DNA from 2 places in the Methylorubrum pseudosasae genome. Region 2 is predicted to be linked to the other one. Evidence: riboswitches for the same ligand, from Rfam matches in the RefSeq annotation. Region 2 holds a riboswitch; the other holds the start of a gene.

Region 1 (7,300 bases), 4.2 Mb from region 2:
GGGCGGTGGAGTTCGAGAAGTACCGCGACACGCCGCAGTACCGTATCCTCAACCAGGGCATCGGGCTCGACGGCTTCAAGACGCTCTACTGGTGGGAATGGGGGCATCGCCTGCTCGGGCGGATCGTCGGCCTCGTGTTCTTCCTGCCGTTTGCGTGGTTCTGGGCCCGCGGCATGCTCGGGCGCCGTCTCCTCACCGGCCTCCTCGGCCTCGGCCTGCTCGGCGGGCTTCAGGGCGCGATCGGCTGGATCATGGTGGCCTCGGGCCTCCAGCCCGGCATGACGGCGGTGGCGCCGCTCAAGCTCGCCCTCCACCTCACCACCGCGAGCCTGATCCTCGCCGGCCTCGTCTGGCTCGCCGCCGGCACCCGCCCTCGGGCGCTCGCTCCGGCGCCCGAACCGGTACGGGTCGTCGCCTGCCTGTTGCCGGCCCTGGTGCTGGTTCAGATCTGGCTCGGCGGGCTCGTGGCCGGTTCGAAGGCGGGCCTCCTCTACAACACCTGGCCGGACATGGATGGCGTTCTCGTGCCGCCGGCCCGGGTACTGTTCGACAAGGTGCCCTTCATCGAGAACTTTATCGACAACCTCGCCTTGGTGCAGTTCAACCACCGCCTCTTCGCCTATCTCGTCGTGGTGGTGGCCATCGCCCACGCGATCCAGGCCGCCCGGACGGCGTCCGGCAGCGCCGCGGCGGGCCGGGCGATGGGCGTGGCGGCGCTGGCAACGGCACAGATGGGTCTCGGCATCGCGACCCTCCTGCTGCATGTGCCGCTCTGGGCCGGGCTCGCGCATCAGGTCTTCGCCATGGCGGTGCTGATCATGGCGACCGTCCATGCTCGTCTCGCCCGCGGTGTGCCCGCCGCCGCCGCACCCACGGGGGCGGAGGTGCCGATCGGGCTGGAGGCGCTCGCCGGCCGCGGCGCCTGAGCCGGCTCTGCGCCCGTCGGCCGGTTTGGCGCGAAACCTGCCTCGCGGCCGAGGCAGGTTCATGAAACCGTCGCGATGGGCTTCGATGCTCGGGGGGAAGGCTCAAGGGAACCTTGGCCGACTGCGCCGCAGCATAGAAATCGGCTTACCCCGAGGCGCAAAAGGTGGGTTCCAGTCGTCGCCGCAACAATTTCGGTGGAAGACCGTGCCCTCGGTAGTCCGGCGATGGAACGACTCGGCGCTCTATAGAATTAAATACCTCGCCAACACAGGAGCAGAGGATGTTTCTGGCCGAGGACGGACGCCCGCTTGCGCTGACATGGAACTACACGCCCAGTGAATTGCGGGCGGACGGTGTAGTCCATATCGCAGGCATCGCCCTCGGGTTTCTCGGCGCGATCTGCTTGGTCGTGACGGCGGCCCTCAACCATCTCGGGTGGATCGAACGGGCCTCTCTGCTGGTCTACGCCACCGCGTTGCTGGCGATGCTCGGCGCATCCGCTGCCTACAACATGTGGCCGGTGAGCCCGCGCAAGTGGATCCTGCGCCGTTTCGACCATGCCTTCATCTATCTGATGATCGCCGGCACCTACACGCCGGTCGTGGCGCTGGTCGGCTCCGGCCCCGTCGCCTGGACGCTGCTCGCCCTGATCTGGACGGTCGCGCTCACCGGCATCGCCATCAAGATCCTGATGCCCGGCCGCTGGGACCGTGTCTCGATCGTGCTCTACCTGATGCTCGGTTGGAGCGGCGTCCTCGCCTACGAGTCGGTGATTTCGGGGCTCACCCCGTCCGCCCTGTGGCTCCTCGCCATCGGCGGCCTGCTCTACTCGGGCGGCGTGGTCTTCCACGTCTGGCGCAGCCTGCCGTTCCAGAACGCGATCTGGCACGCCTTCGTGCTAGCCGCGACCGCCTGCCATTACGGGACGATCATGGCGAGCGTGCTGCACGTCGGGGCGTGAGCGTTCTCGCCTGTCCCATCATCGGGCCGCGAAGCCGCCGACACGCGCCAGGACGATGCCGCGCGTGATCCGGGAATAGAAAAACGTGGGAGACCGGGCCGGACGCCGGAGGCGCCTGATCCTCAGGCCGGCTCGGAGATGCTGCTGCCCTCGCCCAGGGTGTCGGAGGCGCGCTCAACGGCGCTGATCGCATCGAGCAGGTGCTGCACGCTGCGCTCCACCTCGATCCGCGGCCGGTCCATGACGGCGGCCCGCGCCACCAGCCCCTCGAGCTGATCGAGCACGTCCAGGAGGTCGCCCGCAACAGCCGCCACGTCGCAGCCGGCGCGGGCCGGCGTGGCGGGGGCAGGGGGGCGGCGGAAAGGGATGACCGTGCTCATCGCCATCGTGTGTCGCGAAAAGGCGGGCGCATGGCCACCCGCCGACCGGGCGTCATCCACACCCAAGCCGCAGTGCGGGGTCGCCAAAGGGGGCTTCCTGGCTCAATTGGTGAGTTTTTCGTCGAAACCGTGTCTCGAATCCCCGGCAAACGGTCAAGCTTTTCCGCCGTGACAGCGGGCGTCTTCCGAAACGGAAAAATCTTTCCTCCGAATCGACCCGTTCCGGCGATGGATTGACAAGGATCGCGTCGAAGCAGAGGTTGGAATCGTTCCGAGGGGGGCCCCGTATGGGGCTGAGAGTGGGCATGCGCCCTGACCCTTGAACCTGATCCGGCTCGTACCGGCGGAGGGACGGGAACCAGTGGCCGCTGCTCACAGGCAGCATCGGTCAGCCGCACCATCGTCGGGACCACGGGTCGCCTCCCCTTTCAGGAGCGACAGCGATGAACGCACCCGTCCGTCCCAAAGATCTTCCCAACAGCAATCCCGCCAGCGTGACCACCGGCCCCGTGCAGGGCTCGCGCAAGGTCTATGCGGAGGCGCCCGGCCGCCCCGACATCCGCGTGCCCTACCGGGAGATCGCCCTCTCCGACCCGAAGGAGGAGCCGGTGCGGGTCTACGACCCGTCGGGCCCCTACACCGAGACCGATGCGGCCATCGACCTCGAGAAGGGTCTGGCCCCGGTCCGCGAGCCGTGGATCGTCGGGCGCGGCTACGCCGCCGTGAAGCCGCGCGAGGTGAAGCCGGAGGACAACGGCTTCGCGGCTGCCGACAAGCTCGTGGCGCCGTGCCCGGCCGAGCGGACGATCCGCCGGGCGGAGCCGGGGCAGCTGGTGACGCAGTACGAGTTCGCCCGCGCCGGGATCATCACCGAAGAGATGATCTACGTGGCGCATCGCGAGAACGCCTGTCGCGCGCAGATGCTGGAGCGGGCGGAAGCCGCGCTCGCCGACGGCGACAGCTTCGGCGCGGCGGTGCCGCCCTTCATCACGCCCGAATTCGTCCGCGATGAGGTGGCCCGCGGCCGCGCGATCATCCCGGCCAACATCAACCACCTCGAACTCGAGCCGATGGCGATCGGCCGCAATTTTTTGGTGAAAATCAACGCCAATATCGGCAACTCGGCGGTGACGTCTTCCGCAGCTGAGGAAGTCGAAAAACTGGTCTGGTCGATCCGCTGGGGCGCGGACACGGTCATGGACCTCTCGACGGGCCGCAACATCCACAACATCCGCTCGTGGATCGTGCGCAACTCGCCCGTCCCGATCGGCACCGTGCCGATCTATCAAGCGCTGGAAAAGGTCGGGGGCGACCCGCTGAAGCTCGATTGGGAGGTGTTCAAGGACACGCTCATCGAGCAGGCCGAGCAGGGCATCGACTACTTCACGATCCATGCCGGCGTGCGGCTGGCCCATGTGCCGCTGACCGCGAGGCGCACCACCGGCATCGTGTCGCGCGGCGGCTCGATCATGGCGCGCTGGTGCCTCGCCGGTCACCGCGAATCGTTCCTCTACGAGCGGTTCGACGAGATCTGCGACATCATGCGGGCCTACGACGTCTCGTTCTCGCTCGGCGACGGCCTGCGCCCCGGCTCGATCGCGGATGCCAACGACGCGGCTCAGTTCGCCGAACTGGAGACCCTGGGCGAACTCACCAAGATCGCCTGGGACAAGGGATGCCAGACCATGATCGAGGGCCCCGGCCACGTGCCGATGCACAAGATCAAGGTCAACATGGAGAAGCAGCTGCGGGAATGCGGCGAGGCGCCGTTCTACACCCTCGGCCCGCTGACCACCGACATCGCGCCGGGCTACGACCACATCACCTCGGGCATCGGCGCCGCGATGATCGGCTGGTTCGGCACGGCGATGCTCTGCTACGTCACGCCGAAGGAGCATCTCGGCCTGCCGAACCGCGACGACGTGAAGACCGGCGTCATCACCTACAAGATCGCCGCGCACGCCGCCGACCTCGCCAAGGGCCACCCCGCAGCGCAGCTCCGCGACGACGCACTCAGCCGCGCCCGGTTCGACTTCCGCTGGGAGGATCAGTTCAACCTCTCGCTGGATCCCGACACGGCGCGCGCCTACCACGACGAGACCCTGCCGAAGGACGCGCACAAGGTCGCCCATTTCTGCTCGATGTGCGGCCCGAAATTCTGCTCGATGAAGATCACGCAGGATCTGCGCGCCGACGTGCTCGCCATGGAAGAGGCCGGCATCGTCATCGGCCAAGCCCAGCCGATGAGCGACGCCGAGCGCCAAGCCGGCATGGCGGCCAAGTCGCAGGAGTTCCTGGAAGAGGGCGGCAAGCTCTACGTCGACGCGGCGGAGTAAGCCGCGCGTGAAATGCGGGATGGCCGTCCGGCGGGCGGCCATCCTCGCAGAACCGATCGGGTGACGCGAATTCGCGAAAACTCTTCAGGGTATCTTTACGGATCAGTGAGGCTGGCGGCCGTTCCCGGGGGACAACCGGCGGGCCTTAAGACTCCAGTAGCGACGCGCGCAATCTCCTGAGGTCCGGCCTCGCGCCGAAACCGAAGGAATGCAGCCATGGACCCGATCAGGGCCGCGGCCTCGACGCCGCCCGTCTCAACCGCACCCATCACCCCCATCCGGCCGGTTGGGGAAACCGTTCGCGACGAGGCTCCTGCCTCGCGCGTGCTCGACCCCGCGGTCACCGTCGCGGTGAGCCCCGAGAGCACGGAAGCGAAACCGTCCGAGCCGGATCGGCGGGCCTATATCCGCGATGCGGAGAGCCAGAGCCTCGTTTTCCGGGTCACCGATCCGCAGACCGGCGACGTGGTGATGCAGATCCCCGACGAAGTGATCCTCAAGGCACGGGCCTACGCACGGGAAGCCGCGCCGTTTCTCGGCGAGCGCGTCGCCAAATCGGCCTGACCAACCGCCCAGCGACATCGCCCGTCCGACGCCCTCCGACGCGACAGAACGCTCGGAGGTGCGGGCACCCGCGCGCCGCGACATCCTACGGCGGATGACGCCCGGACAGCACGCCGCCGAAGGTGACTCGATTCGGCGGCTCTGATTCGATTCGGCGTGCGGTCAGCCGGCGTTTACGCGCCCGGCCCGGCGTCACCCTGAAGCCCCGCGGCGATGTGGTTGTTGAGCGAGACCAGCGACTCGATCTTCTGCGCCGTCGGCTCGATCATCGTGTCCAGGATCGTATGGAACACGTAGGCCGAGAGCTGCGCCATGCTGGTGCGGACCTCGACGGGGAGCGGGCTGCTCGGCTCGGTCGCGGCGGAGGCCAGGATCGTCCAGACGCGCTGGTTGAACGTCAGCGCGTCGTTGAGAGCCGGCCCCGCCTCGACCTGTGAACCGAGGGACTGGAGACGGCCGGCGGCCTTCAGCAGAACGGCCGCCTCGGCTTCTCGAGGGGAGAGCGCCACGCGCGAAGCCTTCGCATAGGCATTGGCCGCGTACTGCATTGTTGGTGTTCTCCCTGCGCCGCCCTCGGCCGATCGCAGGCGGATCAATGCATCGTTTTTGTTAAAAGCCGGTATGCGAGCAATCTGCCCCATTGGCGCCCCGAAAGCGGGCGAGTGCTTCGGCGTGGCGGCCGCTAAGGCCAGTCCGTGCCGCATCGGGTCCGGAACCCGTTTCAGATGACGAATTTCTTTCTCGGACTGATGGCTGGCTGCATCATTGCCGGCGTCGTCACCATCACCGCTGCGCGGCACCCGGCGGTCCAAGTGCGGCTCGGCCTCGTGCCGCCCGCTCAGGCGGCGGTCGTCGTCGCGCCCCGCCCCGAGACGCCCCGCTGCCCGGTGCCGAAGACGGCGAACCAAGTCGGCAATCCGGAGATGCTGTTCTCGCGTAACCGCCTCTGGTCGGTCGCTCCCTGAGGCGGGCCTCAACTCCTTGAGACAGATCTCACGACATCCGGGCGTTCGCTTCGCCGGGCGCGATGGTGTGTTTCACGCGAGCACCGCGCAGTCCTGACGCCGCTCTCGCCGAGCGGAAGCGGTGTCAGACGCTGCTGCTGAGCAGGAACATCACCATCGTCGTCGCAACGGTGCTGCCGAGGAAGCCGAACAGGGCCGCGGCGAAAGAAGGACCGGTCCGCGTTTCGGCGGCGGGCTGACGGAGGGCGTTGTCGGTGGCGATCATGGCAAGACCCTGAAAGGAGGAGAGGAGTTTTCCGGCGCGAAGCGGTCGGTTTCGTTGCGATAGACCTGCGCTTCACGGTGACGCTTGGCGGTGCGGGACCACACGCCGGCCCGCGGACGGATCCGGCTTTCGCAGCATCGAGTTACAGGCAGCTTCGACCCGCGGAGCGCGGGTCAGCCCCGGTCAGTCGCAGCGGTTGACCTGCTTGGCAGCGCGCAGGGACCGGAGTTCGCTGCGCAGATCGATCGAGACGATGTCGGCCCCGCAATCCTCGAAGGCGTCCTGCGCCTCATGGTAGCGGTCGCCGATCTCGTCGAGGGTGTCGCAAACCCGGTCGTGATTGCCGAGCCGCGCTTCCTGGCGGGCCTGATAGCGCAGCGCGCTGGCTTCCTGGATCTTGCGGCGGCCGTCGAGACAGCCGGGGGCCGCGAGCGCGGAGGAAACGAGAGAGACGCCGACGAGGGAGGCCGCAAGGCCGGCGAAAACGGTGTGTCGCATGAGGTGACGCATGGGGCAGACCGAAGCTGTTCGACAGAAGTCGTGAAAAGGTTAAGGGGCGCTCAACATGCAGGCGTCTCAGTGTCTTCACTGATCCTGCCGCGACGTTGCCGTCCGTCTTGGCTTCTGAACGGTGACGCTAAGCCGATGGTTCCGAAACTCGCCTGCGGGATCTGCCAAGATTCTTGGAGGCTTCCTCGACGATTCTTGGTGGAACATTCGGCGCACTGGGATTCGATCGACATCCCTATCCCTCGGCGGCCTCCTTGCTACCGAGATCCGGCCCGGCACGGTTCCGGCGCGCCGTCTCCGACACACGCCCCCGCCGAGAGACGAGAATCTGGTCGAGGGTGACCGGCGCTAAGCCCTGCGCATCGACGCCGACATCGTATTGTCGCGGGATC
Region 2 (7,300 bases):
GAGATGCCCCGGCCGAGGCGATCCCGGCGCAGATGCCGGGTCATCAACGAGAGGGCGGCCGGGCCGAACCCCGCCTGCCCCACGCCGAGCGCGACGCGCGCCGCGAGAAGCGCCCCGAACCCGCTCGCGACGCCGCTGGCGAAGGTCGCCGCACTCCATAACGAGAGCCCCGCCAGGAGAAGGCCGCGCTGGCGACCGCGATCGGCCACGATGCCGAGCAGCGGAAGGGTGAGCGCGTAGGGGAGGGCGAAGGCCGAACCTTGGAGCAGGCCGAGTTGGGTATCGCTCAGGGCCAAAGCCTTCTTGAGCGGGGTGGCGACCAGCGTCAGGAGAAACCGGTCGCTAAAGGCCGCGAACTGGATCATCGCCAGCAAGGCGACGAGCGGCCAGCCCGCGAGGCCGGCGCGGGCGATGGCGGTGCCCGGCTGCGGGTGCGCGGAAGGGGATGACATTCGTGGGTTCAGGCGAGGGCGCGCGACCAGGCGGACATCAGGTTGGCGGCACTTTCGCCGGGCAGAGGCTGACCGAGGGTGCCCGCGCGCGGGTGACGCATCTCGGCGCGATAGCGACCCGGCGGCAGGCCGAACGTGCCGCGGAAGGCACGGCTGCAATGACTCTCGCTGGCAAAGCCGTGATCGAAGGTGAGGGTGGTGATCGAGCGGACCTCGACCGGATTGCGGAGCGCCGCGCTCAATCGTTCGAGGCGACGGGTCAGGATGTGGTAGGCGACGCCGCCCGTCGGCTCGAACAGGCGATAGAGCGCGCTGCGCGACAACCCCGCCCCCCTTGCCACCATCGACACGTCGAGTGAGGGGTCGTTCAGCCGCGCTTCGATGAACGCCTCCGCGCGCCGCCGCCGCAGATCGGCGATGAGGGCGCTCGAAGCCTCGTCGTCGGGCCTGACCTGTCCGAGCGCGCTGGCCAACAACTCGGTCAGCGCACGGGCGGTGCTCTCCGCCGTGCTCGGCTCGGTGGCGGCGGCCCGCCGCGCGAGAGATCCCATCAGGTCGCCGAGCAGGCCCGACACCGCCTCCGGCAAGATGTGCCCGTGATAGCGGCTCGCCTCGGGCGCCGCCGCCTCGACCAGTTTCCGGCTCAGGCTCACGGTGACGGTCGATGCCGTCTCGATCCGCGAGCGCTGCGGGCGGCTCATGTCGAACAGGATGACGTCGCCGGGTGCGAGGCGGCGTTCCGCGTCGATGGAGCCGCCGTAATAGGTGCCGCTGCGCAGGTACTGGATCACGAAGTGATCGAAGTCGTCGCGGCGCACGCGGGCCCCGTCACGCCAATGCCGGACGCCGCTCAAAGTCCGCTCGAAGACGTTGATCGGGCCGAACCGATGCGCCTCTACGCGAGCACGGAACGGCCCATCGGTCGCCGCGACGTCGGTCCCGACCGAGTAGAGCGCATGGTACCCCTCGAAGCCGTCCGCCTCGGATGTGAAGGTGAAGGAATTGGTTCGACACGGGCCAGGGAGCGCGTAAGACTCTGAAAGCGTGAGCCCCAGCTGTTATCGGTACCGCTTCAAACAATCGCAAGCGCGATATTATGCAGAAAAGACCACGCTCGCGATCTGTTGAGAGGCATCCATCGATTGGGAGCCAGAGCGCTTTCCGACGAAGTGGTTAGCGGTTCGGCGCGAGAAAGCGCGTTGAAACGAAGTCCGAGAGACGCCGACCTGATGCAAACGGGTCGGAGACGGCTCCACGGACGTGTTCTCCGGCCGTTGTCACTCTGCAAGGCCCCTCGGGTCGGGCCTACTCGACGACGAAGCGCGTCTCGCCGGCGTTGCGGTTCCAGAACAAAGTCACCTTGCTGACATTGCACAGGTTCACACCGCGAAACTCGGACTCGTCGCCGTCGTTGTAGACGACTTTAATGTCCCACTTGCAGGCGTTCGAGCCGCCGTTGAACGTGATGTCGGCCGTGTCGCCGTTGGCGATCGCGTCCTTGCCCATCACGTCCTGGCCCCAGTGCGACTGGTTAACGGGCCCGACATAGACCTCGTCGATCTGGTAGCCGGTGCGGTTGACGAGCGTGAAATCCTGCTTGCCCTGAGCCAGGGCGAGGTTCGGTGCAAGCGCCGCGGTGGCCAGGAGGGTGAGGCTGAAAGCGGTTCTCAACATGTCGGGTGGTCCTGGCGCCGATCGATCGGCGGGTCCGGCAGGCGTCCTCCTGCCACGCTTCCGCCTTAGCGCAGGGGCGTGCGCTTCGCATTGCCGGCTTGCTTCGATCGCTTGATCCAGCGTCCCAATTGCGGCCATGCTGGCCGCCATGCCCGGAATCCCGCGTCACGATGCGGCCAAGCTCGTTCGTTAAAGCCGGAGCGTGCCGGGCGTTCGTCGTCCACCATGGGCTCAAAGCGCCGGCCGTGTCCCGCGCGAAGCCTTGCTTTGAGCACCCGAGAACCCACCTTCCAGCGATGCGCGACGCCGACGCCCCGAAACCAACACCGACGGCGCTCGCCGACGGATCGGAAGCCGAGGACGTCCCGTTCGGGGCTCTGCAACGCTGCGTTGGCATCCGCGACTGGCTGCTCGGGGAAGGCGCCCGGTTGCCCAGGGCCGACGACCTGCTCGCGGGGCTCGCCGAGCGCCTCAACGCGATCGGCGTTCCGATCGACCGGGCCTCCACGGCCATCGACACGCTTCATTCCGAGTATTCGGGCGTCGGCCGGGTCTGGACCCGCGGCGCCGGCTCGACGGTGCGCCTGTTCCCTCACGGCGAGGTTTCCGCGAAGGCCTATCAGGTGAGCCCGTTCTCCACCGTGCACGAAACCGGCGAGTGGCTGAGCCTCGACCTCGCGGAGACCGCCGAGGATGCCTACGCGATCATCCCCGAGCTGAAGGCCGACGGCTACACGCACTACCTCGTCGCGCCCCTGATCTTCACCAACGGCAACAAGAACGGCATCACCTTCGCCACCCGCGCGAAAGACGGTTTTCGCGATGAGGACATCGCGATCCTGCGCTTCGTCATGCCCGCGCTCGCCGCGGTGATGGAGATGCGCATCCTCAACAAGCAGCTCGATACGGTGCTACGCATCTATGTCGGCGACGAGCCGCATCGCGCGATCCTTTCGGGCGACATCCGGCGCGGGCAGGTGCGTCGCATCCGCTCGGCGATCCTGTTCGCGGATATGCGCGACTACACGCGCCTGTCCGCCAACCGGACGCCGGAGGGCGCGGTCGATCTCCTGAACGCGTTCTTCGACTGCCTCGTGCCGCCGATCGAGCGGGAGGGCGGCGAGGTGCTGAAATATCTCGGCGACGGGCTTCTCGCGATCTTCCGCGAGTCGGGCGACGATCTCGGCGGCGCGGCCAAGAGTGCGCTCACGGCGGCGGAGGCGGCGTTGGCGGCCCTGGCCGAGGCGAACGCGGTCGGGCGCTTCGGCCAGGGCGAGCGGGTGGTCGATGCCGGCATCGCCCTGCATCACGGGGAGGCGGCCTACGGCAATGTCGGCTCCGGCACCCGGCTCGACTTCACCGTGATCGGCCGCGACGTGAACCTCGCGAGCCGGCTGGCGCGGCTCAACCGCACGCTTCAGGAGCCGCTCCTGATGTCGAAGCCGTTCGTGGACTTCCTGTGGGGTGACCCCGATCCGCTGGGAAGCCATGTCCTCGACGGGTTCGACGAGCCGATGGCGGTGTACCGCCCGGGCCGGAGGCGGGCCGCGGAGGCCGCCGCAGCGGAATGAATCGTCCGCGAACGCGGCCCCTGCGTTCGGGCGACTCCGCCATCCGGTTTACAGCGTAGACGGATTTGCCTGCTTCCCGGCTCCGGGAGGGATTGACCGCGCGCCGGCCGGGGCCCACATCCGATCTGTTCCAGGGAGATCCCCGACAAGGGGCTGAGAAACCGCTATCGCCGTCGCTGGCAGCGCGGAAATCCTTCGAACCTGATCCGGCTCATACCGGCGTAGGGATTGGACCTGATGGGGCGCTCGTTCGAGCGGACCCGCTTCTATCGAAGCACATGGTGCCAGTTCCTGCGGGCAGACCCGTGGAAGGCACGTTTTTCGATGTCAGACCTGCTGACCTCCCCGATCGGCCAGCGCCGCAGCCTCGCGATACGGCCGCGCGCGGCGGAGTTGCCGCAGCGTGCCGACGTCGCCGTGGTCGGCGCGGGGCTGATCGGCCTGTCGATCGCGTGGCGGCTGGCGCAGGCCGGCCGCTCGGTGGCCGTGGTGGAGCGCGGGAGCGTCGGAAGCGGTGCGAGCCTCGCCGCGACCGGCATGCTGGCGCCGGCCGCCGAGCACGAGCCGGGCTCCGATCTGCTGTTGCCGCTGGCGCTCGAATCCCTGCGCCGCTGGCCGGCTTTTCGCGACGCGCTCCAGGCCGCCTCGGGCCGCGAGATCGATTACCGCACCGACGGCACCCTCGTGATCGCCATCGGCCGCGACGAGGTGGAGCGCCTGCGCTTCCGCCACGACCTGCAGCGCCGCTCGGGCGTCGCCGCCGAATGGCTGTCCGGCCCGGAGGTGCGCGCGCGTGAGCCGCTGCTGCGCCCCAACGTCACCGCCGGCATCCTCTGCCCCCTCGACGCCCAGGTCGATCCGCGGCTCGTGATGGAAGCGCTGCTGCGCGCCTGCGAGGCGGCTGGCGTCGTCATCAGCGAGGGCGTCGCGGTCGAGGGGCTGGAGCGCCGGGGCGGGCGCGTCACCGGCCTGCACGCCGCTGGCCGCACGCTCGCCGCCGACACGGTGATCCTGGCCGCCGGCGCCTGGAGCGGCGATGCGAGCCTGCTTCCCAGCGACTTGGACGTGCCCGACTTGTCCGTGCCGGTCCGGCCGCTGAAGGGACAGTCGCTAGCCCTGCGCACGACCAAGCGCACCGGCACCCTCTCCCGCATGGTCTGGACCGACGCGGTGCATATGGCGCCGAAGGGCGACGGGCACCTCATCGTCGGCGCCACGGTGGAGGATTGCGGCTTCACCAGCGGTGTCACCGCGGGCGGCATGTTCGCCTTGCTGGAGGGCGCGCGGCGGGTTCTGCCCGGTATCGAAGAAATGGAGATCGACGCGGTCTGGAGCGGCTTCCGCCCGACCTCGGACGACGACGCACCGATCATCGAGGAGGCCGCACCGGGCCTCGTCCTCGCCACCGGCCATCACCGCAACGGCTACCTGCTCGCCCCCGCGACCGCAGACGCCGTGGCGACGCTCCTCACCGAGGGCGCGCTGCCGGACTTCGCCTGCGGCTTCGGACGGGCGCGCTTCTCGTCATCGCATCAAACCGGGGGGAGGGCCGTGGCATGAGGCTGACCGTCAACGGAGAGACCTGCGAGCGCGAGGCGACCGACCTCGCCGCCCTGTTCGCGACGGAGGCCGAGGAGCGGGGCATCGAGAGTGCCCAGGGCATCGCCATCGCCGTCAACGGCCGCGTCGTGCGCAAAAGCGCCTGGGCCGAAACGTCACTCAACGAGGGCGACCGCATCGAGATCGTCCGCGCCATGCAGGGAGGCTGACCATGAACCATCACGACACCACCCTCGCCCAGGCCAACGCCGCCGGGGACGCCCCTGGAGACGACGCGCTGGAGATCGCCGGCATCCGGCTCGCCTCGCGGCTGTTCATCGGCACGGCGGGCTATCCGAGCCAGGAGATCATGGCGCAATCGGTGCGCGCCTCGGGCGCGGAGGTCGTCACCGCCTCGATCCGCCGGGTCTCGCTCCAGGGGCACGGCTCGGACACCTTCCAGAAGCTCAAGGGCGCCCGCTTCCTGCCCAACACCGCCGGCTGTGAAACGGCCCGCGACGCGATCATGACCGCCGAACTCGCCCGCGAGGCGCTCGGGACGTCCTGGATCAAGGTCGAGGTGATCGGCGACCGCGAGACGCTCTATCCCGATGTCACCGAGTTGCTCGAAGCCTGCCGCCACCTCGTCGATGACGGCTTCACGGTGCTGCCCTACTGCAACGACGACCCCGTGATCTGCGAGCGGCTGGCCGATCTCGGCTGCGCCGCGGTGATGCCGATGGGCTCGCTGATCGGCTCCGGCATGGGCATCGCCAATCCGGCCAATATCGAGCTGATCTGCCGCCGGGCTAAGGTGCCGGTGATCGTCGATGCCGGTATCGGCACCGCCTCGGACGCGGTGATCGCGATGGAGCTGGGCGCCGCGGCCTGCCTCGTCAACACCGCCGTGGCGAAAGCCGACGACCCGGTGCGGATGGCCGGCGCCATGCGCCACGCCGTCGAGGCGGGCCGGCTCGCCCATCTGGCCGGGCGCATCCCGCGCCGCGGCCGGGCCGAGCCGTCGAGCCCGCAACTCGGCCTCGTCGGTTCGTGAGGGCGGGTGACGCTGCCGCCGCTCCTCATCGTCACCGACCGCCACGGGGCGGCGCGGCCGCTGACTGAGACCGTCGGCGCGGCGGTGGCGGGCGGCGCGCGCTTCGTCTGGCTGCGCGACCGCGATCTCGACCGCGACGCGCGACGTGATTTGGTCCGCGACCTGATCGCCCTCCTGCAGCCGGTCGGCGGACGGCTCGTCGTCGGCGGCGACGCGGATCTTGCGGCCGAAACCGGGGCGCAGGGCGTGCACCTTCCGGGCTCTGCCGGGATCGACGGCATCCGCGCGGCGCGGACGGCGCTCGGCGCCGCGGCGCTGATCGGATTCTCCGCTCATTCCGTTGCCGAGGTCGCGGCGGCCGCGGCGGCCGGCGCCGATTACGCCACCCTCAGCCCGATCTTCCCGACCGCGAGCAAGCCCGGCTACGGTCCCGTCCTCGGTCTCGCCGCCTTGCGCGCCGCAGCAGCCCACGGCGTTCCGGTCTTCGCGCTCGGCGGGATCGACGGGGGCAACGCCCGCGCCTGCCGCGAGGCTGGGGCGGCGGGTGTCGCCGTGATGGGCGGTGTGATGCGCGGGTCCGATCCGCGCGACGCCACCGCCCGGTTCGTCGCAGCGCTCACTTAAGGGCACCGATGCCCGCTTGGCAGACGGCTGTGTCTGGATCGCCGGAGTAGCCGATGACGCCGATGATCCGGCCCTCGACCACCAACGGGAATCTGGAAGGCGCGGCCGCCAACTCTGCGCGACGGTTTCACGCTCTCTGCCTGCCCCTCTGGGTCCAGCGCTGGACTCTGCCGGATATCGCCCCTGCGCCGATCACCCCTGGCGCTGCGGCGTAAGGCGTATAGAAGCCCTGACAGATTTGTTTTCCAACGAAGGCGCCCGGCCAGGGCTGCGAGCCGAACCGCATGATCAACTCTCCCCTCATGACCGTCATGGTCGATGCCGTGCGCAAGGCCGCCCGTGGTCTCAAGCGCGACTTCGGCGAGATCGAGAACCTCCAGGTGTCC

What was found. A riboswitch is a leader RNA that binds a small molecule or an ion and turns the genes downstream of it on or off. The one in region 2 is predicted to bind thiamine pyrophosphate.
Region 1: it holds a riboswitch for thiamine pyrophosphate, as region 2 does, so the genes downstream of both, thiC (phosphomethylpyrimidine synthase ThiC) here and thiO (glycine oxidase ThiO) in region 2, are expected to answer to the same signal.

The regions. Positions count from the first base shown of each region.
Region 1 covers NZ_JAQGDU010000002.1:5,088,482-5,095,781, reverse strand. Annotated here, with positions in the region: gene M2437_RS25000 (COX15/CtaA family protein) at 1-926, shown strand, start outside; gene trhA (PAQR family membrane homeostasis protein TrhA) at 1,208-1,888, shown strand; gene M2437_RS24990 (hypothetical protein) at 2,011-2,274, opposite strand; TPP riboswitch at 2,533-2,637, shown strand; gene thiC (phosphomethylpyrimidine synthase ThiC) at 2,712-4,604, shown strand; gene M2437_RS24980 (flagellar protein FlaG) at 4,821-5,168, shown strand; gene flaF (flagellar biosynthesis regulator FlaF) at 5,342-5,716, opposite strand; gene M2437_RS24970 (hypothetical protein) at 5,894-6,133, shown strand; gene M2437_RS24965 (hypothetical protein) at 6,258-6,398, opposite strand; gene M2437_RS24960 (hypothetical protein) at 6,582-6,908, opposite strand; gene M2437_RS24955 (metallophosphoesterase family protein) at 7,144-7,300, opposite strand, start outside.
Region 2 covers NZ_JAQGDU010000002.1:938,048-945,347, forward strand. Annotated here, with positions in the region: gene M2437_RS05255 (MFS transporter) at 1-452, opposite strand, end outside; gene M2437_RS05260 (helix-turn-helix domain-containing protein) at 461-1,270, opposite strand; gene M2437_RS05265 (hypothetical protein) at 1,758-2,126, opposite strand; gene M2437_RS05270 (adenylate/guanylate cyclase domain-containing protein) at 2,423-3,697, shown strand; TPP riboswitch at 3,821-3,943, shown strand; gene thiO (glycine oxidase ThiO) at 4,022-5,257, shown strand; gene thiS (sulfur carrier protein ThiS) at 5,254-5,466, shown strand; gene M2437_RS05285 (thiazole synthase) at 5,469-6,290, shown strand; gene M2437_RS05290 (thiamine phosphate synthase) at 6,297-6,914, shown strand; gene M2437_RS05295 (inositol monophosphatase family protein) at 7,199-7,300, shown strand, end outside.